One region of the Paenibacillus sp. JNUCC32 genome, then DNA from elsewhere that is predicted to be linked to it. Evidence: a T-box and tRNA genes for the amino acid it is inferred to sense, from the RefSeq annotation. Region 1 holds a T-box; the other holds one or more tRNA genes.

Evidence for each region. The T-box of region 1 lies ahead of JNUCC32_RS12335 (glutamine--tRNA ligase/YqeY domain fusion protein). A T-box ahead of a tRNA ligase gene usually reads a tRNA of that ligase, here a tRNA-Gln.
Region 2: it has a tRNA-Gln gene. The T-box ahead of JNUCC32_RS12335 (glutamine--tRNA ligase/YqeY domain fusion protein) is inferred to sense a tRNA for this amino acid. The anticodon was not compared.

Annotation. Positions count from the first base shown of each region.
Region 1 is NZ_CP062260.1:2,796,392-2,810,786, forward strand. Features, by position in the region: gene JNUCC32_RS12325 (DMT family transporter) at 1-309, opposite strand, end outside; gene JNUCC32_RS12330 (pentapeptide repeat-containing protein) at 663-1,526, shown strand; gene JNUCC32_RS12335 (glutamine--tRNA ligase/YqeY domain fusion protein) at 1,663-3,351, opposite strand; T-box leader at 3,427-3,685, opposite strand; gene infC (translation initiation factor IF-3) at 3,775-4,257, opposite strand; gene JNUCC32_RS12345 (metallophosphoesterase family protein) at 4,323-5,051, opposite strand; gene JNUCC32_RS12350 (GNAT family N-acetyltransferase) at 5,132-5,572, opposite strand; gene JNUCC32_RS12355 (elongation factor G) at 5,853-7,799, shown strand; gene JNUCC32_RS12360 (family 43 glycosylhydrolase) at 8,058-9,392, opposite strand; gene JNUCC32_RS31710 (hypothetical protein) at 9,472-9,594, opposite strand; gene JNUCC32_RS12365 (NAD-dependent epimerase/dehydratase family protein) at 9,680-10,555, opposite strand; gene JNUCC32_RS12370 (enolase C-terminal domain-like protein) at 10,580-11,794, opposite strand; gene JNUCC32_RS12375 (alpha-mannosidase) at 11,833-14,395, opposite strand, start outside.
Region 2 is NZ_CP062260.1:6,625,190-6,639,584, forward strand. Features, by position in the region: rRNA gene JNUCC32_RS29325 (23S ribosomal RNA) at 1-248, shown strand, start outside; tRNA gene JNUCC32_RS29330 (tRNA-Asn) at 405-480, shown strand; tRNA gene JNUCC32_RS29335 (tRNA-Ser) at 486-577, shown strand; tRNA gene JNUCC32_RS29340 (tRNA-Glu) at 594-668, shown strand; tRNA gene JNUCC32_RS29345 (tRNA-Val) at 732-807, shown strand; tRNA gene JNUCC32_RS29350 (tRNA-Met) at 842-918, shown strand; tRNA gene JNUCC32_RS29355 (tRNA-Asp) at 949-1,025, shown strand; tRNA gene JNUCC32_RS29360 (tRNA-Phe) at 1,106-1,181, shown strand; tRNA gene JNUCC32_RS29365 (tRNA-Thr) at 1,204-1,279, shown strand; tRNA gene JNUCC32_RS29370 (tRNA-Tyr) at 1,284-1,368, shown strand; tRNA gene JNUCC32_RS29375 (tRNA-Trp) at 1,375-1,448, shown strand; tRNA gene JNUCC32_RS29380 (tRNA-His) at 1,475-1,550, shown strand; tRNA gene JNUCC32_RS29385 (tRNA-Gln) at 1,567-1,641, shown strand; tRNA gene JNUCC32_RS29390 (tRNA-Gly) at 1,656-1,730, shown strand; tRNA gene JNUCC32_RS29395 (tRNA-Cys) at 1,742-1,815, shown strand; tRNA gene JNUCC32_RS29400 (tRNA-Arg) at 1,828-1,904, shown strand; tRNA gene JNUCC32_RS29405 (tRNA-Leu) at 1,913-1,992, shown strand; gene JNUCC32_RS29410 (hypothetical protein) at 2,347-2,646, shown strand; gene JNUCC32_RS29415 (PspA/IM30 family protein) at 2,721-3,398, shown strand; gene JNUCC32_RS29420 (PspC domain-containing protein) at 3,401-3,889, shown strand; gene JNUCC32_RS29425 (PspA/IM30 family protein) at 3,891-4,577, shown strand; gene liaF (cell wall-active antibiotics response protein LiaF) at 4,747-5,391, shown strand; gene JNUCC32_RS29435 (sensor histidine kinase) at 5,434-6,507, shown strand; gene JNUCC32_RS29440 (response regulator) at 6,485-7,135, shown strand; gene JNUCC32_RS29445 (YwmB family TATA-box binding protein) at 7,433-8,263, shown strand; gene zwf (glucose-6-phosphate dehydrogenase) at 8,401-9,948, shown strand; gene JNUCC32_RS29455 (peptide chain release factor 3) at 10,069-11,649, shown strand; gene sspI (small acid-soluble spore protein SspI) at 11,732-11,968, opposite strand; gene JNUCC32_RS29465 (potassium channel family protein) at 12,111-12,773, shown strand; gene JNUCC32_RS29470 (TrmH family RNA methyltransferase) at 12,838-13,635, shown strand; gene JNUCC32_RS29475 (DUF1801 domain-containing protein) at 13,756-14,181, shown strand; gene JNUCC32_RS29480 (SRPBCC family protein) at 14,373-14,395, shown strand, end outside.

The DNA.
Region 1 (14,395 bases):
GAATAACTGGGCGATTAATAACGCGGATATCGTTAATGTAACACCGATGTTCTGAATCGCCGTCACCTCGCTGAATATGATGGGCGCGCCCAACGCTCCGCCGATCAGATACAGCGGCTTCACTTGCCCGAAGCCTTGCCTGCTGCCGTCCCGGACGAACAGCAGAATGACCAATGCCATCAAAAAACCGGTCAGCTGCGTGACCGCGGCGGCTTGCCAGGTGCCCATATCCTGGCTGATCCGGGCATTGGCTACACCTTGCAGCGTAATGCAGGCACCGCCAATGAATGCAAATAAAATTCCTCTCACGATACAAACTCCTTCATCTATAGATCTGTATACTATTAAAAGTGATCTCACCGGACGCAGGAAAGGACATATGTCCTGAAATGAACGGGATTCCACATCTAGCCTGTCCGAAGACACGAATTTCATTATATACTATCTGTTGGCTTTTCATCGATCATGCAAAAAAAAGCTGCCTAAATTTCCTTGGCAGCCTAAACGATGGTTACGCAGATATCGGGCTCTCACGCATTCTTAAGGTATAAAACAGTTATAATCAACATTGCATCTATGACTCTATCCTTATTTTGTTTTAAAATATAACTATGATTAGTCATTTATTGACGTTTCTATGACCGGAAGGAGCACCTCTACGCATGCTAGACAGACAAGAACACATCCCTGATGAACAGGGCCGAATTCAATTGCAATCGGATTGCGAACGCTGCTTTGGATTATGCTGCGTCGCTTTGCCTTTCGCTTCCTCCACCGATTTTGCCATCGACAAAGACGGCGGGACCCCTTGCCGCCATCTGGAATCCGACTTCCGATGCGGAGTGCACAACAGCCTGCGGCAGCGCGGCATGCGGGGATGCACCGTTTATGAATGCTTCGGCGCGGGGCAAATGGTTTCACAGGTTACCTATAACGGACGCGACTGGCGGCAGGCCCCGGAGACGGCAAAAGAAATGTTCGACGTATTTCCGATTATGCGACAGCTTCAAGAGCTGTTATGGTATCTGAACGAAGCGCTGAGTTTGCAGCCGGCGCATGCCATACATTCTGATCTTAAATCGTCGCTGGAAGCGACGAGGAAGTTGACCCAGCTTCCTGCCGCATCCCTGCTACGGCTGGATGTGGCAGCTCATCGCGCTGAAGTGAACCAGCTGCTTCTTCGAACCAGTGAGCTTGTGCGGAACGATGCGCGACAGAAGCATAAAGGGCCGCCCGTGCGTCAGAAGATCGGGGGCCGTGGTGCCGATCTCATGGGAGCAAAGCTTAAAGGAGCTGACCTAAGATACGCCAATCTGAGAGGAGCTTACCTCATTGCGGCGGACCTCAGAGGAGCCGATCTGCGGGCCGCGGATTTGATCGGGGCCGATTTCCGGGATGCCGACCTAAGGGGAGCTAATTTAACGAACAGCATCTTCCTGACTCAATTCCAGGTTAACGCGGCGAAGGGAGACGCAAGCACCCGGCTACCTTCTTCCTTAGCCCGGCCGGCACATTGGACGTCTTAACGTCCCATGAATAGCAGCATACACAGATTATTGATCAAGACCTTCGCAAAGGAATCTCCGGCAGCCACTCGCTGCCGGCTTCTTTGTGCTGTCTGAATGTCCGTACCCGACGATCGGGGCCCCCTGATCGTATCCTTTAATTCTTGCCCGTCTTCTTCCATGAATCCTTCAACGAAACAATCCGGTTAAACACCAGATCTTGCTCTGTTGCATGCTTGGAATCCAAGCAGAAATAGCCGTGTCTGATAAATTGGTACGTTTGGTTCATGGCCGGTTCCTTCATGGAGGGCTCCAGTATGGCGTCTTTGATCCGAATCAACGACTCCGGATTCAGGAGATCCGCCCAAATATTATCCGATTCCAACAGCTCGGCCGATTCCTTCAATAATGTATCGTACAAGTGAACCTCCGCCGGAATCCCATGCTTCGCTGAGACCCAGTGCAGCGTGGATTTCACCTTACGCCCTTTGAATCCGCTGCCGCTCTTCGTCAGTGGGTCATACGTGCAGTGAATTTCCATGATGTCCCCCGTTGCCGGGTCTTTCACGACATGCTCGCATTTGATGAAGTAGGCTCCTTTCAGGCGCACTTCCTTGCCGGGCGATAACCGATGAAATCCGGGATCCGGCTCCTCCATGAAGTCCTCCCGTTCGATGTACAGCTCCCGTGAAAAAGGTACCTCCCGCATCCCTAACGCTTCGTCATGTTCATGGTTCGGTATGCTCAGCATCTCGGTGCGATCTTCAGGAACATTCGTAATGATCACCTTCAGCGGGTTCATGACCGCCATCGCATTGCGGCACCGATCCTTCAAGTCCTGACGGATGAAATGGTCGAGCATCGCCGAATCCACCATGCTGTTGCCGCGAATCACGCCAAGTTCGTCCAGGAAATGCCGGATTCCCTCGGGAGTCACCCCCCGTCGCCGAAGTCCTTTCAACGTAGGAAGTCTGGGGTCATCCCACCCGTCCACAAAACCTCCCTCGACGAGTTCCCTCAGGTATCGCTTGCTTGTTACGTATCCGGAGATGTTCAATCTGCCAAACTCCCGCTGCTTCGGGGGCTCCGTCACCTCCAGCTCGGCCAGCACCCATTCGTACAGCGGTCGATGCTCTTTAAATTCGGCAGAGCACAGCGAATGCGTGATTCCTTCAATCCAATCCTGGATCGGATGGGCAAAATCATACATCGGGTACACGCACCACGTGGTTCCCGTACGATAATGCTCGGCATGAATAATCCGGTATAAGACAGGATCTCTCAGATTCATGTTGGGCGAAGACATATCGATTTTGGCCCGGAGCACTTTCGCGGACGTTTGGAATGCCCCTGCCAGCATTTGTTCGAATAACGATACATTCTCCTCGATGCTGCGCTCTCGAAACGGGCTGTTCATGCCGGCTTCGGTCAGCGTCCCCCGGTATTCCGTCATTTGTACCGGCGTGAGATCACAGACATATGCCTTCCCCTTGTTGATGAGTTTCCTTGCTGCCTCAGCGATTTGATGCGCATAATCCGATCCGAAATAAACGCCCGGCTTCAGTCCGAGCCACTCGATATCCTCCCGGATCGCATCCACGTATTTCATGTCTTCCTTCAGCGGATTTGTATCGTCGAACCGAAGATTGAATGTCCCGTTAAACCGGCTGGCGATGGCATGGTTAATGTGGATTGCATAGGCGCTGCCGATGTGCAGATAACCGTTGGGCTCTGGCGGGAACCGCGTAGCCACCGGCCTGTGATATACGTTGTTCTCCACATCGTCCTTGATCATCCTGGTCAAAAAATCCGCCGTTTCCGCTCCATTGTTGTAGTCGTTGCTCATACCTGAATCCTCCCTATGTTTGATTACTGCCGCAATGCCGTATAAAACAAAAAATCCCGTCTCCAAGACATAAGTCTTGGGGACGAGATTCGTTTCGCGGTGCCACCCCGGTTTGCCGATATCTCTCGATACCAGCCTTATCGGGTACGGCCATCACGCGATCGCTTATACCCTAGCTCTGTAACAGGAGCTCCTGTCGCACCATCCCTTATCCATAAGTTCCGATGCGCCGCTCGGAGGCTTGGTTCAATGAAGGGCTTCCCGCTCCTTTTCAGCATACCGGAGCTCTCTGCAGGGATTCCTGTTCATCTACTCTTCTCTTCATGGCGTTTATAATTTGATCCATAATATCACCAGAAACTCAAAAAGTAAACCGCTGTACGCCACCAATAATGAAACGCCCTTGAAAGACGTTCCGCAAGATTATACCGGCAGCAGCTTCACCGCGGCCTGTTTGCCGCTAACCTGTATGCCCGTTTCCTTCTTACCCACCCCGGCCAGATCTTGAACGAGTCGTTCAAGCAGCTTACGGGCAGCTTCGCCTTCCTTGCCCTGGATGCGTATGACCGGCTGGACGGCTTTGCCCGCTGCCAGCAGCTTATGCATCTGCGAGAGCTTGGTGTCGTAATCATGCTCTTCGATATGTACGGACAGGCGGAATTCCTTGACCTTGATCGGACCGCCCGAAACCTGCTGCTTCGCTTTAACCGCCTCCTGCTTCGCTTGGCCGCGGCTTACGAGCTTGCATGGCGGCGGGCTGCTGAACAACGAGGTGCACACCAAATCGGCTTTGTGACGCTTAGCCAGGGCAAGCGCCTCTTCCCTGGAGACGACGCCCAACTCCTCGCCGTTCAAGCCGGTAAGCTCGACTTCGCGCGCTTTTATCTTTTCGTTCATCATCAACATGGACTGATCCTCCTATTATGTCTGTTAAACCATGGCTTTAATGATAGAATAACATACTCTTCCTATCACTCCGCAGGCACGGACCGGACAAAATACGTTCGGTATTCCAGTTGTTCCGTGATTTCCAGGCAGTTCAACTGCTTACCGTATACGCATGCTCCATCGATGCCGATTTTGTCCCCATCGCCACAGAACCAAATATGCTCCGAGTCATGCAAGTTGACGGCCGGGGTATGCCCGAATACCACGGTTTTGTCGATGCCGGTGGGATAATTGAAGAATGGTTCCCGTATCCAGATGAAATCATGTGGAGGCTGCTGCTTCCAGTCTTCCACGCCCGGATTGATTCCGGCATGCACGAATAGGTGGGTGTCTGTTTCATAGTACAGGGGCAATGTATCGAGAAATGATAAATGATGCTCATAATGCCGTTTTATGTAGGCCTTGCCTTCATTGTATCTGGAGCGATCCAGATCGCCATCAAAAAAATCGGCGCCGCAATAACTTTCAATCGTATTTCGCGCACCATTGCGAATCCAGCGTGAATTCGCTTCGTCCGTATCCAGCAGAATGGCATCCAGCATCATTTGATCATGATTCCCGCGAAGGGTGATGACGCTGGAATCCCGCATTCCCATCACCTGCTCAATCACTTCTTTGCTTTTAGATCCGCGATCCACATAATCCCCAAGCAGGACCAGCTTATCCTGTGCGGGATGATACCGCACTTCGGACAATAACCGATTGAATTCATCATAGCAGCCATGAATGTCGCTTATCGCTAAGGTTCGAATCGCAGTCCCCTCCCATCCTCTTTGATAGTGCCACCATAAGTTATGGCAGAACGCACGGTTTCACATTATGAACGTCTATATTATACAAAACTATATTTAGCCATCACATCTCCCCAGGGAGCATAACCGGCTTCCGTAAACCCGATTTGGGTATAGAGCCTTTTTGCATGCTCGTTCCCGGGTTTGTAACACAGCATAACATCGTCCGTACGATTCGGCGAATGGCGAATCTCATCAAGAACCAGGCGAATCGCAGGCTTGGCATAATGCATTCCCTGAAATTTGCCGTCGATCATAAATCGGTATATCCAATAGTTGTCATCGTGCGGGTGCAGTCCGTACATAACAAATCCGATCATTTCTTCATCATGGAAAATGGCTCTCGTTTCGAAACCCTCCATAAATTGAGCTTCCGCTATGGAATATAGATTAGGGGCAATCCATTTCTCCTGTTCAGGTTTGGGTTTAAGGCGGATGCAATCCTCCCAATTATCTTTATCTATGACATGAAGTGATATCAAATGCAAGACTCCTTCAACATGGTTTATGCCTCTATCCTAATTCAACTCGGGCGATATTTCACGGTAATAAATATGTAAACCCAAACAGGACGCAGCACGTTGTCAGGTACCGTGCAAGATAATGAATGATTATAAGCATTTATTCCATATTCCGTTCCCTTCTCAATGGATAAACTAGAATTAACTTTATTCTACATGGAGGCGATATCTATGCGGCAATGTCACAACGACATCCAACCGAAAGGACTACAAATGATGAAACGAATGAGGGTTACGATATATGAAGAACATATTGAACATTGGAGTTTTGGCCCATGTTGACGCCGGTAAAACTACGCTGACGGAGCAAATTCTATTTAAGGCCGGGATTATTGAACAAGCAGGCTCGGTGGACCATGGCAATACGACCACGGATTCATTGGACATTGAGCGGAGACGGGGCATTACGATCAAATCCGCCGCGGTATCGTTCATGCTGGGCGATCTGAAAGTCAATCTCATCGACACGCCCGGCCATGCCGACTTCATCTCGGAGGTTGAGCATTCGCTTAGCGTACTGGATGGCGTCATTCTGGTCATTTCCGCCGTTGAAGGCGTACAGTCCCAAACCCGGGTGCTCATGCAGACATTGAAGGAACAAAAGATACCCACCCTATTATTCATGAACAAAATCGATCGAATGGGTGCCGACTACCGGAAGGTTTATGCGATGATACGCCATCTGCTTGACGAACATATTTGCGAAATGAGTTCGGTCATCAAGGAAGGCGGCGCAGCCGTTCAGGCGGACGCGTCCGATCCCCACCACGCAGGCTGGGTAGAAACCCTGGCATTGTCCAATGACGATCTGCTGAACGATTATGCCCTGGATATTCCGATATCACACCAACGGCTGCAGGAGGAATTGCGGAGGCAAACGCGCCAAGGCAAAGCTTATCCCCTATTTGCAGGTTCAGCAGCCAAAGGTCTCGGCATAGAACCGCTGCTTCAAGCGCTCGGCGATTTTTTCCCGGTTAACCCATCGTCGATGCTTCAGCATGAACCGTTATCCGGCTTGGTATTCAAAGTGATCAGACGACCGAATGGGGAGCGGAATGTATACCTCCGCCTGTACGCTGGCAGCATCCAGTATCGTGATGAAATTCCGGTGATCCATCAGAACGGACAAACCTCGACGCTCAAGGTGAAGCAGCTTCATGCTCTGCACCAGGGCAAATCCATTCCGGTCCATGGAATCGGCGCAGGCGACATCGCCATTCTTATCGACGGCGAACTCAAGGTGGGCGACGTCATCGGCAGCGTTTCCGGGAGGATGAAGACGGTTCATTTTCAAAAGCCGCCGATTCAAGTCCAGGTTTCGGCCGTTCATTCCGCGGAGAAACATCGGCTGCATGCCGCCTTAAGCGATCTCACCGAAGAGGATCCGTTTCTGCAATATAGCCAGGACACGAAAACAAGCGAGAATGTCATCCATGTATTCGGCAAAGTCCAGCAAGAAATTCTGCTGGAAACGATTCTGCAGCAGTACGGCATCGAAGCCGTATTTTCCGCTCCGCGGGTGATTTGCATCGAGAAGCCTTATGGCACGGGAGAAGCTGTTGAATATATAGGCGAGTGTCCTTTTTATGCAACGGTGGGCATCAGGGTCGAACCTGGCGAGTTCGGTACCGGAATTCAGTACAGGCTGGAAGTGGAGCTGGGCTCCCTTCCCTTAGCTTTTCAGAAAGCAATTAAAGACACGGTATTCGAGGTGCTTCAGGAAGGTTTGTACGGATGGGCAGTGACCGATACGATCGTAACGCTGACGCATACCGGTTACGCAAGCCCGGTTTCGACGGCAAAGGACTTTCGAAGCTTGACTCCTCTAGTCCTCATGGCTGCGCTCGACCAAGCAGGGACGGAAGTATACGAGCCCATGAACGTGATCCAATTCATTCTGCCGGAAAACAGCTTAAGCAAAGTACTATCCAAATTAGCCGCGCTGGACGGCACTTATCAGGAACCCGCGTTCCATAACGGTACCGTCCACGTTCACGGCACCATTCCGGTGCGGACTACCGACTTGCTGAAAGCCGAGGTTCATTCCCTTACGAGCGGCGAAGGCATGCTCACCGTTAAACCAGGCGGTTATACGAAGGTGCAAGCTCCCTTCCCAGTCAATACACGTCGGCAAGTCAACCCGCTGAACCGTGGCGAATATATGCTTTACTTAAACAAGATCATGTAAGAGCACTGGAGGACATGCGGCTTCATGGAATTGCAAGTTGGAATGTCGCTCTGCATGTTTCACGTTCGGGGGGCATGCATTCAGGATGTAAATACAGATAGCGGTGTCGAGAGAGGATCTCGCCCGCTATTTTTCTTCTTCCCGCACAATAAAAGCCTGCGCATGTCCGCCATAAGCGATTGCATGCACAGGCCAACCCTTATCCATCCCTGTACCTTCCCACTTGTTCTATGGTATCCATAATGAATAATCGCGTAATCAATCTTTCAGATGCTTGACGATTAATGCCTCAATCGCTATCTCGCCATGTCCCCCGCTCCACTCGACCGTATTCCCGTTGCCGGCATTCAGCACAACCGTAATGCCCGTGTATCCCGTTCTTTCGTGGATACCTCCCGTGCCCAATGCGTTTACGAATGAATAATCAGTACCGTTTACGCTCAATCTCAGTTTAGCCAAGCGTTCCGCCGTACCGTAGACGATTCCGACTTCAGCCCTGCCTCCAGTCGATCCGCCTTTGATATCGCCAAATCGGCAGCAGGCCGTATCGGATCTCAGATGGGTTGCAACGGTAACGCCGTCCGCGGCTTGTTTAAGCTCCGCACCGCCGACCACTTGGCATAAAGCTGCGTCATACACCTCCAGCTTCGGAGAGCACGTAGGCCCTCCCGGAGCGGGCTTAACCCCATCGAGCGTTTGGCGCACGTTCTGGATCGTGCCATCCTCATTAAAGTGCAGCTCATCAATACATACGCTCCGGAGAGTGCCCTCACCTGATATCGCTTGATTGTGATAGAACAAATACCAGCTTCCTTTGAACTCGACCACGGATCCATGCGTCGTTGAACAGCCCGTCGGCTCCAGGAATATGCCTTGATATGTCCAAGGTCCGAGCGGATGGTCACTGGTGGCATAACGCATTCGATTATTTCCTTCCAGATTGTCCGCGTAAGTCAGATAATACCGGCCCTCTCTTTTGAATACCCAGGCAGCTTCGTGAAAATCCTCCAGCCCTTCCATGACTTGAACGTCCCCATGAATCGTCATCATGTCATCGTTCAGCTCGACCCCGGCGCAAACGCCGCCCCCGCCGTAGTACATATACGCACGGTTGTCATCGTCAACCCATACGGCCGGGTCGATCATCGCAAAACCTCCCAGGCCTTGGATGTATCCTTGGTCGATAAACCCGCTGGCAGGTTTGTCGCTCGTGGCGACTCCGATCTTCCAGGTATCGTTCCAATCCGATCCGCTCGGGTGAGGATAATAGAAGTAATAGGTTCCATTTCGATAAGCACAGTCCGGCGCCCACATAAATCCGCCTTCCGGCCGGCCCCAGCTCACATCATCGGAGTTTAAGATTTCACCTTCGTCCTGCCAATGCACCATGTCCTCCGAGGAGAATACGTGATAGCGGTCCATCAGGTCGCAGCCTCGGGGCGGATCCACGTCATGCGAGGCGTATACGTAGATTTTGCCGTCATTCCACACATGGGCCGAGGGATCTGCCGTGTAGATGCTGGTAATAACGGGATTCATCGAAGTAGTTTTTTGCTGTATCGTTGCATAGGGATGCATGTTCATCTTATTCATAGGTTAGGACCCTCCTCGGATTCTATTGATGAAGCCTTATAAGCTCATGCTGATGGCAGCTAAGTCTGGGCACAAGAAATTACATGGGGTATGGCAGCAGATTATACAAGCGGTACAGGAGCACTGACGCCTCTTCCGAGGTCAGCGTTTCTTCCGGTAGAAAATAACCGTCCGTCCCCTGCAGCATCCGTACATGCACCAAGATACTGCTGGTCTGCTACAATAACGGACCAGACGACACGATTCCAAGAGTTTCAATAATCAATGGATCGGGTTTGGGTTATTCCTTATTGCATGTCTTGCTGTCCTAGAATTTCCCTCCATGAATGCACAGGCTTCCAGTTCAGCCGCTCTCGTGCGCGCCGATTGGTTACGAAAGCGGTCAATTCCTGAATAGACGCCCCTGGCAAAGGCACCTGCGGATAATATCGCCGTGCCAGCTCTTCCAGACCAACATCGCTGAGAATATCGCTGGACGTCACATCCAGTCGGCAGGCCTCCTGCGATTCGTTAGGGCTTGTTTCTAGCGCTAGACGGCAGGCGGTGGCTGCATCTCTCGCATCGACGTAGCTCCATAAAATACGATGGTGCCTGGCGGTGTCGGAGAAAGCAGCGATCTCGCGGCTATACTCTTCCGGAGTCAGAACTAATGAAAACCTCATCGCGAAGACTTGCATGTTCACCCGTCTGGCAAACATGTCGCCGATATGCTCGTTGGTCTGTTTGGATAGTCCATAGCTCTCCTGCGGCAGCAGCGGATGGTCTTCGTCCACGGGAAGATAGTGAGGCGCAAACGGATGCTTCGCCCAGCAAAAGCCGTAAGCCGACTCGCTGGATCCGAATACGACACGCTGGATACCCAGCTTCGATGCGGCCTCCATAACGTTATAGGTGGACATGACATTGTTAGCGAATATCCGCTCAGGCGAATAACTGACCGGATTCGGTATAGCCGCCAAATGAATCACGGCATCCGCCTCGGCTAATAATCCATATACCTCTCCAAGTTGATTCAAATCCCCTTGCACATAGCGGGCATACCGGTTCCTTCCGCTGGACGGGCGATTATCCGTCCCAATGACCTTGTAACCCGCCCGGTTCAGCTCTTCCACCACGTAATGTCCGAGTTTGCCTTCCGAGCCTGTGACGATGATTCTGTTCATGATGATGCCTCCTTGTCATTAGCCTTACGGCCGAAGTAGCGTTCCGTCCGGCTTGCGGTCCAGCTTGTATGGGTGGTGATAGGATGTCAGGCGCTTCGGATCGCGCAGCAAGGCGGCCGCTTTAGCTTCATCGATATCGATCCCGAGCCCCGGCTTGTCGTTAAGCTGCAGATGCCCGCCTTCCAGCACGGCATGGCCGGGAAAGGCTTCCTGTTCCTCTGCGCGGAAATGGTTGCTCTCCTGCACGCCGAAACTCATGATGGCCATGTCCAAATGGGCGGCGGCCGCTTGATTCACCGGATCGTTCTCCCCGCCTTCCTGCCATGCGGTACGGACGCCGAATGCTTCGCAGACGGCGGCGATTTTGCGGCATGGCGTAATCCCTCCGGCCTTGGAGACACGCATCCTTACGAAGTCAATCAAGCGCTCTTTGACCAATGGCAGCCATTCCCGAGGATGCACGAACAGCTCGCCCACGGCTTGCGGGGTCGTGCTGTTCAACCTCACGCTGCGATACCAGTCCGTATGCTCCGCCGGAAGCAGATCCTCCAAGAAGAACAAGCGGTATGGATCAAGCTCCTTGGATAGGGCAACCGCTCCCGAGGGCGTCAAATGCTCGTGCACGTCATGCGTGAAAGACAGATTCATGCCGAATCGAACGCGCAGCTTTTCAAACATAGCCGGAATGGCCGTAATGTAACTGGCTTCATCAAATCGATTCGCAGGAGGAAAAATCGTTGACGGCAGCCGAGAGGATACAAAACCGCCGCCGCCGTATCCGCCAAGCTGGCAGCGGATGACGCCATAGCCTTGCTCTTGATAAGCCATCACCTCTTCTTCCAGCTGCTCATAGGTGGAACCGTTGGCATGCGCATAACAAGGCACGGCAGAACGGACGGCGCCGCCGAGCAGCTGATACACCGGAAGCCCCGCCTCCTTGCCCTTAATGTCCCATAATGCCATATCTATGCCGCCCATCGCCGTATGAAGCGTCGAACCGTTGCGCCAATACCCGCTGGTATACATCGTTTGCCATATGTCCTCGATCTGGCTCGCGTCCCGTCCGATCAGAAGCGGCTTCAGCAATTCTTCGATGACGCTGACAATCGCTCCGGGCTGGTATATATCGCTGGCAGAGCCGATCCCGTACAGGCCGTCCTGGTCCGTCAGCACTTTGACAATGACCCAGCTTCCGTCATGCCGGGTACGAATACATTGAATGCCTGAAATGATAGCCATGTCCTTCCCCTCCTTCTATTCAAAGAGATATGCGTGGATCATCGAGCCGGCGTTTGAATGCCAAGGGTCTGAATTGTTGCCGGGCCGACCTTCAACGCATAACGTTCATCCTCGTCCGGACTCAAGGTTTCTCCCATTTCTTCAATAATCGTGCTTTCATAAACTTGATCAACCTGAAACGAAGGTTTCACCTTCATCGTTGCAGCTTCCGAAGACACATTGAAAACCCGGAACATCAGATCATGCTTCTCTTCGCCCTGTTTCAGCGCACTGAAGGCAAGACCTTCGCCCTCCCATTGCAAAAACTCCTGAGAAGCTGGCAGCGTTCCTCCATGCACGCCGGTCTGCTGCACCGTCCATGGAACCGGGAATTGATACGCCTGCACATAAGCACGGGAACGGATAACGTCCAGATCATGCGCGATCAGTTCCATCTCCAGGGTGTGCTGCCCCAGGCACTGCGCTTCAGGCGTCGCGAATACGCCCCAATCCCCCAGCTCCCGAACTCCGCGCAGCAAGGTAACCGCAAGTGTATTCCCTTCGGCAAGCACTTCATACTCGTTCAGGCCTTTATTTGCTATCGTAAGTCCCTCACGGCCATTGCTAATGCTAACAAAGGCATTCTGATGCTGGGCATTGCTCGGATTGCTCCATTCCGCCTCCGGTTGAATCGGACGCTGCGCCAGCTCATAGATGGAGTCAACCGTAACATGGTCCGCCTCAAGACCGGTTCTGAACAGCATTCGGATGCGATGATCCCGCACCGTATTGTCGATGTAACTCTTGATGCCGACCCTACGGCTGTCCTTCTCAAGGGTCAGCTCGGTTACAATCCGAACCTCCGCCATCTCGCTCACCCGCCGGGATTGACGGTACCGGAACGGCACCATGGACCGAATCTCTTCATCCAGCAGGTCATCCGCACGGGTCGGAAGCTTCCAGGCGTGCTCGATTCGGTATACCGCTCTCAGCCTTGTATGATGCACAAGCTTAATGTCCGCAGGGAGCCCTTGAGTAGTCAGTGCTACTTCATCATCCGGCTGTCTGTACATATATTCATTCCCGATATCGCCGGTATCCTCATAGATGCCAAGCCCCTCATACAGGCGGTTATTGACTTTATCCGACAGCATAAACGATCCGTCTTCGGCAATCTCGACGCGAAGGAACCGGTTTTCCATGACATGATCGCCTGCAACCAACTCGGAGGATACGGATGCTTCCCACGCCTTCACACTTAGGATTTCCTTGGGGACCAAGGCGAACGTGCGGTAGCCGATCCCTGGAATGTCTTGAACGTAAAGCTCCACTTCCACTTGATAAGCCCAGTAGGGCTGACGGAACCGGTCATCCGGGAGATCATAACCAAAGACTGGCCCGATCGGCGTAATCACGGCTTCCACCTGATGGCCATTAGAGTCCGTTATACCCCATTCATCTGGATTAAATGCCTCCCATTGTTGTTTGAACTCCTGATACTTCAAATGCGGCGCCTGGTGATCAAAATATCGACGCTCCACATCCACTGTCGCCCTAGCAATTCCTGATCGGCCGTGCCCCGAGCTGTTGAACACGACGAATGGGCGGGCGGCTTCCGGATCGAAGCCGGAGGTATTTACCGATTCCGCTACCCAGGCGGCACTCTGCGTCGCAACCGATTCGGCAACCTGCTGCGATTTGGCAAACCGCGTCAACATCTCCCGGTGCACTTCGTCGATGCTGCAGCCGCAGATGCTGTCATGCGGATGATTCTGAAGCAGCGTCTTCCAGGCATACAGCAGCTCATGCCGCGGATACGCCGCACCGGCCAGCGATGCCATAACCCCCAGCGGTTCGGCCACTTTCTCCAGCAACGTTTGGGTTTTCGCATTTTGCTGCTTGATATATACACGGCTGGACGCCGTATTCACCAGCGTCATCCAACCGTCGGTCCATTGGCTTCGAAGCTCGCCGCGGATGACGTCCAGCGACTCCGGGCTTGCACTGCGCAAAGCCGCGACATATTCCGGAAAGCTGGAGTGGCGGAACGTCACGTCGGGCACTATGCTGCCGGCCGTTTGCAAAGCCACCGTCAGATCCTTCTGCAGCGGCTGATGGTCGCAGCCGTTCATGAATAGCAGCTCCGGGCTTGAAGCGAATTCTTCGGCTTCGGCAAGCTTCCGAGACCAGTACGCTTTTACCTCATCAGGCTCCACTGGAATCTCCATCCCGTTGTTGTACCAATTGGCGAACAGGATCGCCAGCACCCTGGAACCGTCGGGCGATTCCCATAACATCTCCGAGTATTTGGAGGTATGCCCGTGTCCGCTGCCTGACTGTATTTCGTTATTAAATCCAACGGGCTTCACGCCGCGCCCATACACGGCTACTTCGATGCCCGCCTGACGGATCAGCTGCGGCGCCTGCCCCATGTTGCCGAAGGAATCCGGGAAATAACCGATCTTCGGGTAACCGCCCATTTTCCTTGACGCGTTGATGCCGATCAACAGGTTGCGCGCGTTGGCTTCGCTGCTGACCAGGAATTCATCCTGAAGAATGTACCAAGGGCCCACGATCAGCTTGCCCTGTTCGACCAACGATCGGACCTGGTCCGCCCTGTGC
Region 2 (14,395 bases), 3.1 Mb from region 1:
AGCTGTCCTTAGTACGAGAGGACCGGGATGGACGTACCGCTGGTGCACCAGTTGTTCCGCCAGGAGCATGGCTGGGTAGCTACGTACGGACGGGATAAGCGCTGAAAGCATCTAAGCGTGAAGCCCCCCTCAAGATGAGATTTCCCAGTATGTAAGACCCCTTGAAGACGACGAGGTAGATAGGTTGGAGGTGGAAGTGCAGCAATGCATGGAGCTGACCAATACTAATCGGTCGAGGGCTTATCCAAAATTACCCCAAAAAGTGAAGCAAAGCTTTGAAGCAGATGCCGAATACTTTTCGGGGACCCCGATACCACATCGGGTGAATGCTACTGATTCTAATGTGCTGCAAATTCGTTTCGTATCTAGTTTTCAGGTGATCAATCACTTGAATTGAATATTGTTCCCTGATAGCTCAGTTGGTAGAGCACTCGACTGTTAATCGAGTTGTCACAGGTTCGAGTCCTGTTCGGGGAGCCATTTATGGAGAGGTGTCCGAGTTGGCCGAAGGAGCACGATTGGAAATCGTGTAGGCGCCAAAAGCGTCTCGAGGGTTCGAATCCCTCTCTCTCCGCCACTATTATTTTAAGCAAGGCCCGTTGGTCAAGGGGTTAAGACACCTCCCTTTCACGGAGGTAACAGGGGTTCGAATCCCCTACGGGTCACCACTTTCTTTAAAAAACACTTGCTTCTTATATCAGATTTTGGTATGATAAAAGTCGCTTTGTTACGGAGGCTTAGCTCAGCTGGGAGAGCATCTGCCTTACAAGCAGAGGGTCGGGGGTTCGATCCCCTCAGCCTCCACCATGATTTTTCACCATTGCAGCAACCCTTTTAATGACGCGGGGTGGAGCAGTTCGGTAGCTCGTCGGGCTCATAACCCGAAGGTCGTAGGTTCAAATCCTGCCCCCGCAACCAATTTATATCGCAATAGCGATAGTGCCTCGTGGAACTGTGGTGTAGAGGCCTAACATGCCTGCCTGTCACGCAGGAGATCGCGGGTTCGAATCCCGTCAGTTCCGCCATTTTTACAAGTTTCATAGATGACTTTGGGATGAGATGCGTATCCGATATGGGATTCGTCAAAGTCCAAAATGAGCTCTATGGCTCGGTAGCTCAGTCGGTAGAGCAGAGGACTGAAAATCCTCGTGTCGGCGGTTCGATTCCGTCCCGAGCCACCATGTACCTTTTATAATTTTATACGCCGGTGTAGCTCAATTGGTAGAGCAACTGACTTGTAATCAGTAGGTTGGGGGTTCAAGTCCTCTCGCCGGCACCATTCTGGAGGATTAGTGAAGTGGCTAAACACGGCAGACTGTAAATCTGCTCTCTTCGAGTTCGGTGGTTCGAATCCATCATCCTCCACCAGTTTTTAGGGGCATAGTTTAAAGGTAGAACAGCGGTCTCCAAAACCGTTAGTGTGGGTTCAATTCCTGCTGCCCCTGCCAATCGAATCAATTTATAGTACAATATGGCGGTCGTGGCGAAGTGGTTAACGCACCGGATTGTGGCTCCGGCACTCGGGGGTTCAATTCCCCTCGATCGCCCCATATTACAAAATCATATTGGGGATTAGCCAAGCGGTAAGGCAACGGACTTTGACTCCGTCATGCATAGGTTCGAATCCTATATCCCCAGCCATTGATTTTATGTTTGCGGACGTGGCTCAGCGGTAGAGCATCGCCTTGCCAAGGCGAGGGTCGCGGGTTCGATTCCCGTCGTCCGCTCCATTTTTATTTCTGGCGCCATAGCCAAGTGGTAAGGCACAGCTCTGCAAAAGCTTTATCCCCAGTTCGAATCTGGGTGGCGCCTCCATAACAACCATATGTGCCCTTAGCTCAGCTGGATAGAGCGTTTGACTACGAATCAAAAGGTCAGGAGTTCGAATCTCTTAGGGCACGCCATTGTGTAAGCCGGTGTGGCGGAATTGGCAGACGCGCGCGACTCAAAATCGTGAGGGAAACCGTGGGGGTTCGAGTCCCTTCACCGGCATCAATCAAAAGGAATGTAGACGATCAACGTCTGCATTCCTTTTTTTGTTGTCTCTCCATCGAAGCATCCACACGATAAGTCCACTCCCAATCGCAGCTGCTGAGGATCGTTCTCCTGTAGATCGATGTTCCTTCAATAAGTGATACGGTAACAGCAGGGTGTTCGTTCACGGATATAACGCAAAAACTGCAGACCAGTCCAGAGGTTGGACGTAGGTCTATAGGAAGCCCCGCCTTAGGTCTAGGTCCAAAAACCGTCCACAGGCCGTTTTAGTCAAACTCGAAATTACCTAGAATAGAGTCATAAGGTTGAACAAATGAAACAACGATCAAACAACAGAAAGGCGGTGTATAAATGAGGAATTCAAAAGGCAATGGAATGAGTATCCTGTTGATTGGTTTAGGGATCTTGGTTCTTCTGGGAGTATTCGGTCCTCTGCTTGGATGGTTGTTCAGTCTTCTAATTCCGATACTGATGGTTGCTTTGGGATATTACGGAATTCGAAGAGGCAATACCTTGATGGGATGGATCATTCTCGGTATCGGCATCATCTGGTTGATGGGTAAACTGTCTTGGCTGATCGGTCCGATCCTTGGTGTCATCTTAATCATCTACGGAGTGTCCCGATTGAAGAATGGAAGACCCCGTTATTGATAAGGAACCACTACATTATATAACCTGCATAAACAACAGATCAGATCATGATAGATGAGGAGGGCTAAGCCGATATGAGTGTTTTCCGGCGGATAAGAGACATAACTGTAGCAACATTGAATGAAAAGCTCGAGCAGAGCCAGGATCCGGTTCGATTGATCGACCAGTTCCTACATTCAACCAGACAGGACATTGCTGAGGCCGAGAAGCTGCAGCAGCAATGCCAAGTACATTCCAGACAGCTGAAACAGCAGGTGGATCAAGCGGAAACCATGCGATTTAAACGCGAAGAGCAGGCACTGCTTGCCTTGAAGGCCGGCGAAGAGCATCTTGCCAAGCTGGCATTGCAGGAGAAGCTGATTTATGAGGAAAAGATTGAACAGTATCAAGGCCTGTTATCCTCAAGCCTGGAGTCGTTGAAAGAAATCGAGGAGCAGCTCGGTGAGCTGCGGATGGAATATCAGACGGTCTACAGCAAACGCCAGTATTATGTTGCCCGAGTGGAAACCCTTCGTCTTCAGCAAAAAATGAATGAACGTACGGGGTCCTATGGCGGGGGTCATGATGTACCGAAGATGTTCAATCGCCTCGAGGACCGTATCAGCGACTGGGAACTGGAAGCCAGAAGCCTTCGCGATTTACGCCGCATGGGGCAGGAATACATGGATCAGGCTGGAGAATCCGTCTCCACGGTATTGGAAAAGGAACTTGCCCGCTTGAAGCAAAAGCTGAATAACAGCGGAAAGGAGTAACCATGACAAGATTGTACCGTTCCACCCGAGACAAGATGTTCACAGGGTTGATCGGCGGTATATCCGATCATTTCGGAGTCGAATCTACCCTACTTAGAATCATATTTGTAGTCAGTATCTTTTTCACAGGCGGTACAACGCTGTTGATCTATCTGATTGCAACCCTCGTCGTTCCTAAAGAGCCGTATTATCACGATCCGTACGGGCCTCAAGGAAGACATGGCGGCGGATACCGTTACAACGACCATCCGGGCCCGGGGCCAGGCTACAACAGCTACAATGATGCTTATGGACGTCATCAAGGCTATCCGAACCCTAATGAGCATGGAAGCTTTGGTCCCAAATATGACCGTCCCAACGGCACAAGAACGAACGCGTCCACCGATTCCGATCTGGATGCGATGATGAAGGATATTGAAAGAAAAGCCATGCAAAAAGAAATCGAAGAATTGAAGAAAAAACTTTCGAACTATGAGAAGGGAGATAAATAACATGGGAGTATTTAAAAGAATCAAGGATATGACGAAAGCATCGGTGAACGAGCTGCTGGATAAAGTGGAGGATCCGATCGTAATGCTGAACCAGTACCTGCGCGACATGGAGGCAGAAATTCATGAAGCAGAGGTAACGGTTGCGAAGCAAATGGCAAATGAGCGTCGCATGAAGCAGCGCGTCGATGAGGCTGTGAAGATGGCGGCACAACGTGAAGCTCAAGCGGAATTGGCTCTGAAAAACGGTCAAGAAGAAGTGGCTCGCAAGCTGCTTGAAGAAAAGATCTATTTCGATCAAAAAGAAACCGAGTACGTGGAACTGCACCTGCAATCCGAGGCTCAAGCGAAAGAGCTTGTTGCTCAGCTGCATGAAATGAAAGACGAGTTCTACAAAATGCGCAACAAGCGCAATGAGCTTGTAGCTCGCGCTCAAATGGCGAAAGCGAAGAAGCAAATGTCTCAAGTGAGCAGCCTGCATACCATTGAAAGCGGCAGTGCTTCGATGGGCTTCCACCGCATGGAAGAAAAAATCATGCAAATGGAAGCTGAAGCTGATGTGCTTCGCGCACCATACCGCCCTAACAACGCAGCATACACAAGCCCAGTGGATGCTGAGAAGCAACTGAAGGTGGATGAGCAGCTGCAAGCGTTGAAAAACAAAATGGGGAAATCCTCGAAATCCGAGTAATTCCTTAGCAAGTCAGCAAAATAAGAACAAAGCGTATTCGAATACCGTGTTCATATGATATGCTATACGAATGAGATTGTCGTATAGTACAGGCAAAGCCATACAGTGGGGAGCATCTCACTGATATGGCTTTTCCGAGCTTATATCTTGGTCATCAAGGAGGTGCGACATGGACAGAAACCGCTGGATAGCAGTAGGTTTAATCAGCTTGGGTTTTATTATGCTTTTCGGCCGATGGTTTGGTTTCTTCACCATTGTCGCCCTGTTGCTCATCTTCGCGGGCGTCCTTCAGATCAGGCAAGGCCATGTGAAGAAGGGGTACATTCTGCTCGGCGTCGGAGCCGTGCTGCTGCTGCTCGAGCATCTTATGTTGATTATTGGCGTCAGTTTGATATCGCTGGGGATTTTCTACGGCAAGTCCAAACGGGCCCATACCACGACCAGATATATTCAGAAGCAGAATTTTATGTCCAACTTTGACTGGGACCGTGCACCCTGGGTGATGCGCAGCTTGAGCGTGTGGCATGTGCTCGGGGAAGCGGATGTGGATCTGTCCCTGGCGCTTCCCGAAGAACGCCAAACGGTGCTCATGTTCCACGGAATGCTCGGTGATATCGATCTGATGATCCCGGACTATTACGGGGTGGAGATCGAAGCATTCATCTTGTTCGGATCGATTCATATGGACGACCGGAAGGAAACCGGCATATTGAACCGAGTGAAATATCAATCGCCCAATTATGACACCAGCGAATATAAAGTGAAATTTATCGTTTCTTATTTAGGCGGAGATTTGAATATAAGAATGACATAATAAACGTATTGTTTTGTGTAAACCATTCAGGAGGGTTGCCCCGTGGAAACGGAAAAGAAAGCAAATATCATTACCCGAAGTATGCGTGAGGGGACCCTTCTGGGATTGGTTGTCATGCTCGTTGTCCTTTATTTATTATATACATATGGTTATCTTCAACCGTTTGAGACGTGGAAGAACCGGATCGAGGCAGGCATAACCCTGGTATTGCTGCCGATCGGGCTGGGAGCGATTTATGGCTTCTTCCAGGGATACCGGGTAAAACGGCGGGTCGATCTCGTTAGGGAAACACTCGTGAACTGGGAAAAAGGGAGTCTGACGGACGTCATGCCGGACATCGGCGAAGACGAAGTGGGCCGGCTTGGAGAACAGCTGGTGAAGATCAGCAAGCGCTGGGAGGATCAGGTGTCTTCCCTGCAGCGGTTATCCACGAACAATGCCCAGCTAGCCGAGCAGGCCAGGGTTACGGCGATCGTGGAAGAGAGACAGCGTCTGGCGCGCGAGCTCCATGATGCGGTTTCTCAGCAGCTGTTTGCCATCTCAATGACGGCAACAGCTGTGGGCAGGACGCTGGATAAGGATTTTGACAAAGCGCAGCGCCAGGTGGCTCTGATTGAGGAAATGTCGGCTGTGGCACAGTCCGAGATGAGGGCGCTACTCCTTCATCTGCGGCCGGTATATCTCGAAGGAAAAGCACTGGAACAGGGGCTGCGGGATTTGATCACGGAATTGCGGATCAAAGTGCCTATGGAAATTACGTTTGAGATGGACGATGACATACATTTGCTTAAAGGGATCGAAAATCATCTGTTCCGCATTATTCAGGAGGCCATGTCGAATACGCTTCGGCACTCGAAGGCGGAAAAAATGGACATCCGGATTCATCGCAGGCAAAAAACCGTTCGGGTAATGCTGCGAGATGACGGGGTCGGGTTCGAACTGGACGACAAGAAACAGACTTCCTACGGTCTTTCGACCATGCAGGAACGGGTGACGGAAATCGGCGGCTCGTTACAATTCATCACGGCCCCGGGTAAAGGGACGCGGATTGAGATTATCGTGCCGCTCATAAACGAAGAACGCAAACGGGGGGATGGAGATGGAAGCACCGATTAAGGTACTGCTGGTGGATGATCATGAGATGGTGCGGATCGGCTTGGCTGCCGTGCTTGGCACAGAAGACGGCATTGAGGTGGTAGGCGAAGCGGGCAGCGGCGAGGAAGGCATACGTCTGGCGCAGGAATATCATCCTGACGTGGTGCTGATGGATCTGGTCATGGATGGGATGGACGGCATTGAGACCACGCGGGAGCTGATGAAGCAATTTCCGAATCTTAAGGTGATCGTACTGACCAGCTATCTGGACGATGAGAAGATGTATCCGGTCATTGAAGCAGGCGCGTTCAGTTATCTGCTGAAGACCTCCCGGGCTTCCGAGGTCGCCGATGCTATACGTGCGGCCGCACGGGGCCAGTCGGTTCTGGAGTCCCAGGTCGCTTCGAAGATGATGAATCGTTTCCGCCATCCGCAAAATGAAGCACCCGCGCATAATGACCTGACGGACCGGGAGATGGAAGTGCTGCGATTGCTGGCACAGGGCAAATCCAATCAGGACATTGCCGATGATTTGATTATAGGCATCAAAACCGTGAAGTTTCACGTGACTAATATTTTGGGCAAGCTGGGGGTAGAGGATCGGACCCAAGCTGCCATCTACGCTTATAAAAATGGGCTGGCTGAGTAAGGAGTGCCGGCTCTTTTTTTATGTTTATGAACGTGAAATAAACAGTTTTGAGATGCCGAGCGCGGTTCTAAACAGATCCGTGATGCGATGCGTTCGGGTATCAACATATCCATGTAAACAATGATAGGCAGGCTTAAAGACTCCCCAATCGGGAGGCTTTTTTTATTTAGGTAAGGGGAAGGGAGATTTTTAAAACGGTAATAGCAGGATCATTTTATATGGCGAGGTATAAATCTGCAGTGAGCCGGCCATCCTTTTACTAGATTGATAGATTCGTACGAGGAGGCGTGACTGACGATGCGTAAGATGCGTTTACAGCTGATTGTGATGATGTTGTTGCTGTGCGGGGCAGCAGGGATGATGGCGGGTTTTGCGGGAACAACGGAACGCAATGGGGAGGAAGCGGTTCCGCAAACGGCAGAAGCGTCAGCTTGGAAGGGAACGGCGAATGGAGCATCAGAAGCAGGGACTACAGCCGAAAGCAATTTGGAGCTTCTTGCAGCCCTTGGAAAGGAACATATGGACCCTTCCGCGCTCCTCACGGTAAAAATTCAAGGCGAAATGATAAATTCGATTTCTATGGATCAAGCTAAGACAGCAGCCGAAGAATTGGCTCGCGCAATAGGGCTTTCCGGCATTACCTCGAACGAGCTTCAAGGAAATGACGTTTTCCAAGCGGAAGGCGATCGATCGGGCGTCTCCGTGCATTTGGATTGGGCCCTCACGAAGCAAGGCCATAGTTATGTCAGAGTCATGCTTGTCGGAGAGGCGGCAGCCCAGGCCCGGGAAATGATGAGCCTTCAGCAGCATGTTCAAGAACGGATGGAGCAAGCAGGCATACCGAATACGTGGAATGCGTCCATTCAAGGATATGCAACGAAGTCAGGCAGCGTGGATGCAACGATGGCCCAAGTAGAAGAGGCCGTAGCCCGAAAGCTTCCGCTTCGTTCCGTTGAGGATTATGCGGATGTTACAACGATCAGCCGATCCTATGAGGCGCCTTCGCTGGGGACTTTTGTGAAGAGCGGCGACACGCCGATTCATATGCAGATCGCGGTGCATGAAGATTCGGTGAAGAAAAGCAGTAGAATAACGATCGGATTTCCCGTCATTACAATAGAATATTGAAAATAATATCTGAAACTCCGATGAAAAAATACGGAATGAGATAGCATACTTGAAATGAATATGCTAAAATGTCATCACATCGAGTTAAGTGCCGATGCATAAAAATACACTATAATTCATAGAAAGAATGAGGAGCCATGGCTGAAAATCAAAATCTAGATACAATGAAGACACCGGGAGCTGTATTTTTCATCTTTGGAGCGACTGGTGATTTGGCAAGACGTAAGTTGTTTCCGGCGATCTACAGTCTTTATCGTGAAGGAAAACTGGATGAGGATTTTGCTGTAATCGGCGTGGCGCGGCGTCCGCGCACCCAAGAGGAGTTTCGGGAGGACGTGTATCGTTCGATTCAGGAATTCTGCCGATATAGTTCGGAACAGGATAGTGAATGGAATGCATTTGCACAGCATTTTGAATATAAATCTTTAGATATCAACAATATTGACGGTTTCCGTGAGCTCCGCGAACAAACGGAGCAATTGGAAACGAAATTTAATATACCGGGCAACCGCTTGTTCTATCTTGCGCTTGCACCGGAATTGTTCGGCAGCGTATCGTTCAACCTGATGAAGGGCGGCATGCTGGACGGAGAGGGCTGGAACCGTCTTGTGATCGAGAAGCCGTTCGGCTACGATCTGGAGTCCGCTGCCAAGCTGAACGAAGAGATCCGTAAAGTGTTCAAGGAAGAGGAGATCTATCGGATCGACCATTACCTCGGGAAGGAAATGGTGCAGAACATCGAGGTTATCCGTTTTGCGAATGCTTTCTTCGAGCCGCTGTGGAACAACAAGCATATTGCCAACATCCAAATTACGCTTGGTGAAACGGTTGGCGTCGAGGAGCGCGGGGGTTATTACGACCATGCGGGCGCACTCAGGGATATGGGTCAAAACCATATGCTGCAGCTGCTGACCATGATTGCCATGGAGCCGCCTAGCCGCCTGCTCGCAGAAGATATTCGCGACGAGAAGGTGAAGGTGCTTCGCTCCCTGCGTCCATATGCCTCAAACGAAGAAGTCAAGAACAACGTGGTTCGCGGTCAGTATACGAGCGGTTCCGCAGGCGGCAAAGATCTGCCGGCTTACCGTGAAGAGGACAAGGTAAATCCGGAATCCAATACGGAAACCTATTTTGCGGCCAGAGTCTTCGTGGATAATTTCCGCTGGGCGGGCGTACCGTTCTATATCCGCACGGGCAAACGCCTTCCGGTTAAGACGACCGAGGTGGTCGTAGAGTTCAAACGGATGCCAACCAACGTATACTTGGGCCAAAAGCATTCCCTGGAGCCTAACCTGCTCGTTATCCGGGTTAACCCGATGGAAGGCATCTACGTAAAGATCAACGCGAAGAAGCCGGGCTCCGAGTCCGAGATCGCTCCGGTTGCGATGGACTTCTGCCAAAGCTGCATCGTGGGCATTAACTCTCCTGAAGCGTATGAGCGTCTGCTGCATGATGCCGCCCGCGGGGATTCCACCTACTTTACGCGTTGGGACGAAGTGGCTTCCGCTTGGTCCTTCGTGGATCGCATCGCTAGCGCTTGGAGAGAGAACCAGGGCGAGTTGGAATCGTATCCTGCCGGCTCCTGGGGACCTGACAAAGCGGATGAGCTGCTGAAGGAAGACGGCTTCCACTGGTGGCCGGTTAACGGTCAGCTTGAGGATAACGTCGTGTGGTTGAAAAAATAGAAGATTAGCTAAAATTTATGCGATAAAAATCATCCTCATGCGCACGGCGCATGGGGATGATTTGCGTATGAATTGTGGTACAATGATATACATGACTTTAGTTACGAAGGGATAAGTGAAATGGCAAAGCTAATAGATGAACTGCAGCAGGAAGTGGATAAGCGTCGCACGTTCGCGATTATTTCCCACCCTGACGCCGGTAAGACGACGCTGACCGAGAAGCTGCTCTTGTTCGGGGGCGCCATTCGTCTGGCCGGATCGGTAAAAGCTCGTAAAGCGAGCAAGCATGCAACGAGTGACTGGATGGAGATCGAGAAGCAGCGGGGAATCTCCGTCACGTCGTCCGTGATGCAATTTGATTATTTAGGACATCGGATTAATATATTGGATACGCCGGGTCACCAAGACTTCAGTGAGGATACCTATCGTACGTTGACGGCTGCCGACAGCGCCGTCATGTTGATTGACGTAGCCAAAGGGGTCGAGGCCCAGACCATCAAGCTGTTTCAGGTCTGCGCGAAGCGGGGCATTCCGATCTTCACCTTCATCAACAAACTCGACCGCGAAGGACGCAGTCCGTTTGACCTGATGGAGGAGCTTGAGCAGGTGCTGGGCATCCGCTCCGTACCGATGAATTGGCCGATCGGTTCCGGCCGCGACCTGTGCGGCGTGTACGACCGGGTGAAGAATCAGGTGGAATTGTTCCAAGGGGACGACCACTCCACGATTAAAGTGCAGAAGGTCGAAGGGTATGAAGATCCGCTCATCCGCGAGATGGCTGGCGACTATCTGCATGACCAGTTATGTCAGGATCTGGAGCTGCTGGATGTTGCCGGCGACCCGTTTGATCTGGAGAAAGTGATGCAGGGTCAGTTAACGCCCGTATTTTTCGGCAGTGCGATCAACAATTTCGGCGTCCAGACCTTTCTTGAAAACTTCCTCCAGCTTGCGCCGAAGCCGGAGCCGCGCCGCAGCACGGAAGGCGTGGTGGAACCGACCGATGAGAAATTCTCCGGTTACGTATTTAAGATCCAAGCCAACATGAATCCGGCTCACCGGGACCGCATCGCTTTCCTTCGAATCGTATCGGGCAAGTTCGAACGCGGTATGAGCGTGAAGCATGTGCGGGTAGGCAAGGAAATCAAGCTGGCGCAGCCGCAGCAATTTTTGGCGCAGGATCGAGATATTGTGCAGGAGGCATACCCTGGCGATATTATCGGTCTGTTTGACCCGGGGATTTTCCGGATCGGGGATTCCCTCAGCCAAGGACGCGAGGTTGTATTCGACGAGCTTCCGACGTTTTCCCCGGAGATCTTTGCCAAAGTAACCGTGAAGAATGCGCTGAAGCATAAGCAATATCAGAAGGGGATTGACCAATTGACGGAAGAGGGGACCATTCAGGTATTCCGCACCGTTAGCTTCGACGAGACCATTCTCGGGGTGGTCGGTCAGCTCCAGTTCGAAGTGTTCGAGTATCGGATGAAGGGGGAGTACGGCGTCGATGTCCAGCTGCAACGGATGCCGTATCAGTTCGCCCGCTGGATCGTGGACGACAACATTGATCCGTCCAAGTTCCGGATTAACTCGACCCTGGTGAAAGACAAGAAGGATAACTATGTTGTCTTGTTCGAAAATGAGTATGCGATGAGAACCGCCATAGACAAGAATCCAACCGCCCAGTTTCTTGAGACCGCTCCGTAAGCGATGGCATATATATGCAATATAAAGAACAATCCCCTCAGCTTGAAGGCTTAGGGGATTGTTCTTTTTGTTGAGCGCGGGATTATCCCTGAAGATTGCCAGGCGTAACGGTTTTCAAATGGTCGTGAAGGGAAGAGACAAGGGTATTTTGCTGGGCAGCATCCATGTCTTTCCACATCATTTCAAACATCACGCCGAGTCCCGGCAGGGCGGCTTCAGGCCCGTCAACGGAACCCTCGATCATGGAGCGCAGCTCTTCTTCGTCCTGATTGTGGACTTTATGAATGACGGCTTGCCTTAGATCTAACAATATGGACATCGAAATGTTCCTCCTTGTTATATAAGGGTCATTGTGTAATGTGCCCGTTCTAGGGGAGTTACATTCAAGTATTCTGGACAGTATGATATACTGTTATCATTGATGATTAAGGATCGACCTAGGCTCGTGGGGGGATATATAAATGGCTAAGAAGCAGTACGCAGTAATCGGTATGGGGCGTTTTGGCACAAGCGTTGCCAAGGAATTGAGCAGCATGGGATTTGACGTATTAGCCGTTGATGCGAGCGAACAGCGTATTCAGGAAACTGCCAGCATGGTCACGCATGCCGTTTCGGCGGATTCGACCGATGAAGAGGCGCTCCGGGCGCTCGGCATTCGGAATTTTGATGTGGTTGTCGTGGCTATCGGGGAGGATATTCAATCCAGCATTTTGACGACGCTGATTCTGAAGGATCTTGGCGTACCGGCTATTATCGTAAAAGCGAAGAATGAGCTGCACGGAAAAGTGCTTAACAAAATCGGCGCGGACAAGGTGATTTTCCCAGAGCGGGACATGGGGCTTCGGGTTGCCCACCATCTGGTCTCGCCGAATATTCTGGACTATATCGATTTGTCGGACGACTACAGCATTATGGAGATGCTGGCTACAGGCGAGCTGATTGGCCACAATTTGAGAGAGCTGGATATTCGCGCACGATTCGGGTGCAATGTCATGGCGATTCGAAGCGATGCGGACATGAACATTTCGCCGAGTCCGGATGACCGGATTGAGGAAGGCGATGTGCTTGTCATCGTCGGACATAAGAATGACTTAACGAAGCTGGAGCTTGCTTATCCCAAATAAAGACGTCAGCTTCCGATACCGGGTGCTGTGATGAGTATATATGTAAAGAACGGATGGGTTAACAATGGAGATATTATCGCCGCAGAACGCCAGAGTGAAGGGCTGGGCACAGCTGCAGGAGAAAAAACATCGGGACAAGCAGAACAAGTACGTGGTGGAAGGCATCCATCTCGTACAGGAAGCCCTGTCATCCGGCGCGGACATCGAGTGCGTGGCTTATGACGTGGACAAGGGCATCCCCCAAGAGCTTCGTCATATTACGGATACAGGACAAGGTGCCGAATGGATCGGCGTATCCCATGCCGTCATATCGAAGGTCAGCGATACGCCGTCGCCGCAGCAGGTGTTTGCCGTCATTCGCAAGGAAGCGCGGCAATGGCAGGACCTGATCCTGCGCGAGAACGGTTTGGTCGTTGTTCTCGACGGTCTCCAGGATCCGGGCAATGTGGGAACCATCATACGAAGCGCCGATGCCGTAGGGGCTGCCGGCGTGGTCCTGGGGCGAGGCTGTGCGGATTTGTACAATCCCAAGACACTGCGCTCCACCATGGGATCTCTGTTCCATCTGCCGGTGCTGGAGGGTGATCTGCTGAGCATCCTGCCGGAAGCCAGGGAACGGGGAGCCAGATTGGTGACCACCATGCTGGAAGGACAGCGCTCATGCTTTGAGTACGACTTCAAAGGGACAAGCTGGATCGTCATCGGCAGCGAAGGACGCGGCGTCTCGCCTGAGGTCGCGGCACTCGTGGACGATGCCATCCGTATCCCCATGCCGGGGCGTGCCGAATCGCTGAATGCGGCTATGGCCGCTTCCGTATTGATGTACGAGGCTTTAAGGCAGAGGGAGTATGCTGATTTATAAAGACAGATTTGGCCCAATTAGGCGGGGAATGATTAGATAACATTGCTGATCATAACCGGCCTTTTTTATTCTTGACAGAGATGGTCATAATAACAGGCGTGTTCGAAAGGAGTTAAACCCGTGTACGAGCAAAAAACAAAAGAAACGGATCACAGCGTGGTGGAGTTTATCGAGCAAGTGGATTCGCCGAAAAAACGGGAGGATGCCTATCGTTTGCTGGAGATTTTTGAAGAAACGAGCGGGTATTCGGCCAAAATGTGGGGACCCAGCATCATTGGTTTCGGCTCCTACCATTACCGTTACGCTTCCGGCCATGAGGGAGATGCGCCGTTTGTAGGATTCTCGCCGCGAAAAGCGAAGATCAGCCTGTATTTTGCGCCAGGCGATGATCAGCGGGAGGAGCTGCTGACGAATTTCGGCAAGCATACGGCAGGGAAAGGCTGCGTGTACATTAATAAAGTGGCGGACATTGAAGTTGAGGTGCTGAAGCAGCTGATTCGCGAATCGATCGCGTTCCTGAAAAAGACTTACCCGGATCAACCCTAACGTGAGGTGGAGTTAAGTGCGGTGTGCCGGCAAGGTCTCTGTTTTGAGCCGATTAGTCGGCTGATTGACCTAAGGGTGATGACGAACAGGTGAATATTGGGGTTTGACGTAAAACCATTTGGTGTCCTATAATGCATAAAGGGAAACCAAATGGTTTCATAATTTAAGTTTAAGCGAGGGATCAATCTGATATGGACAACGCAACAAACGGCAA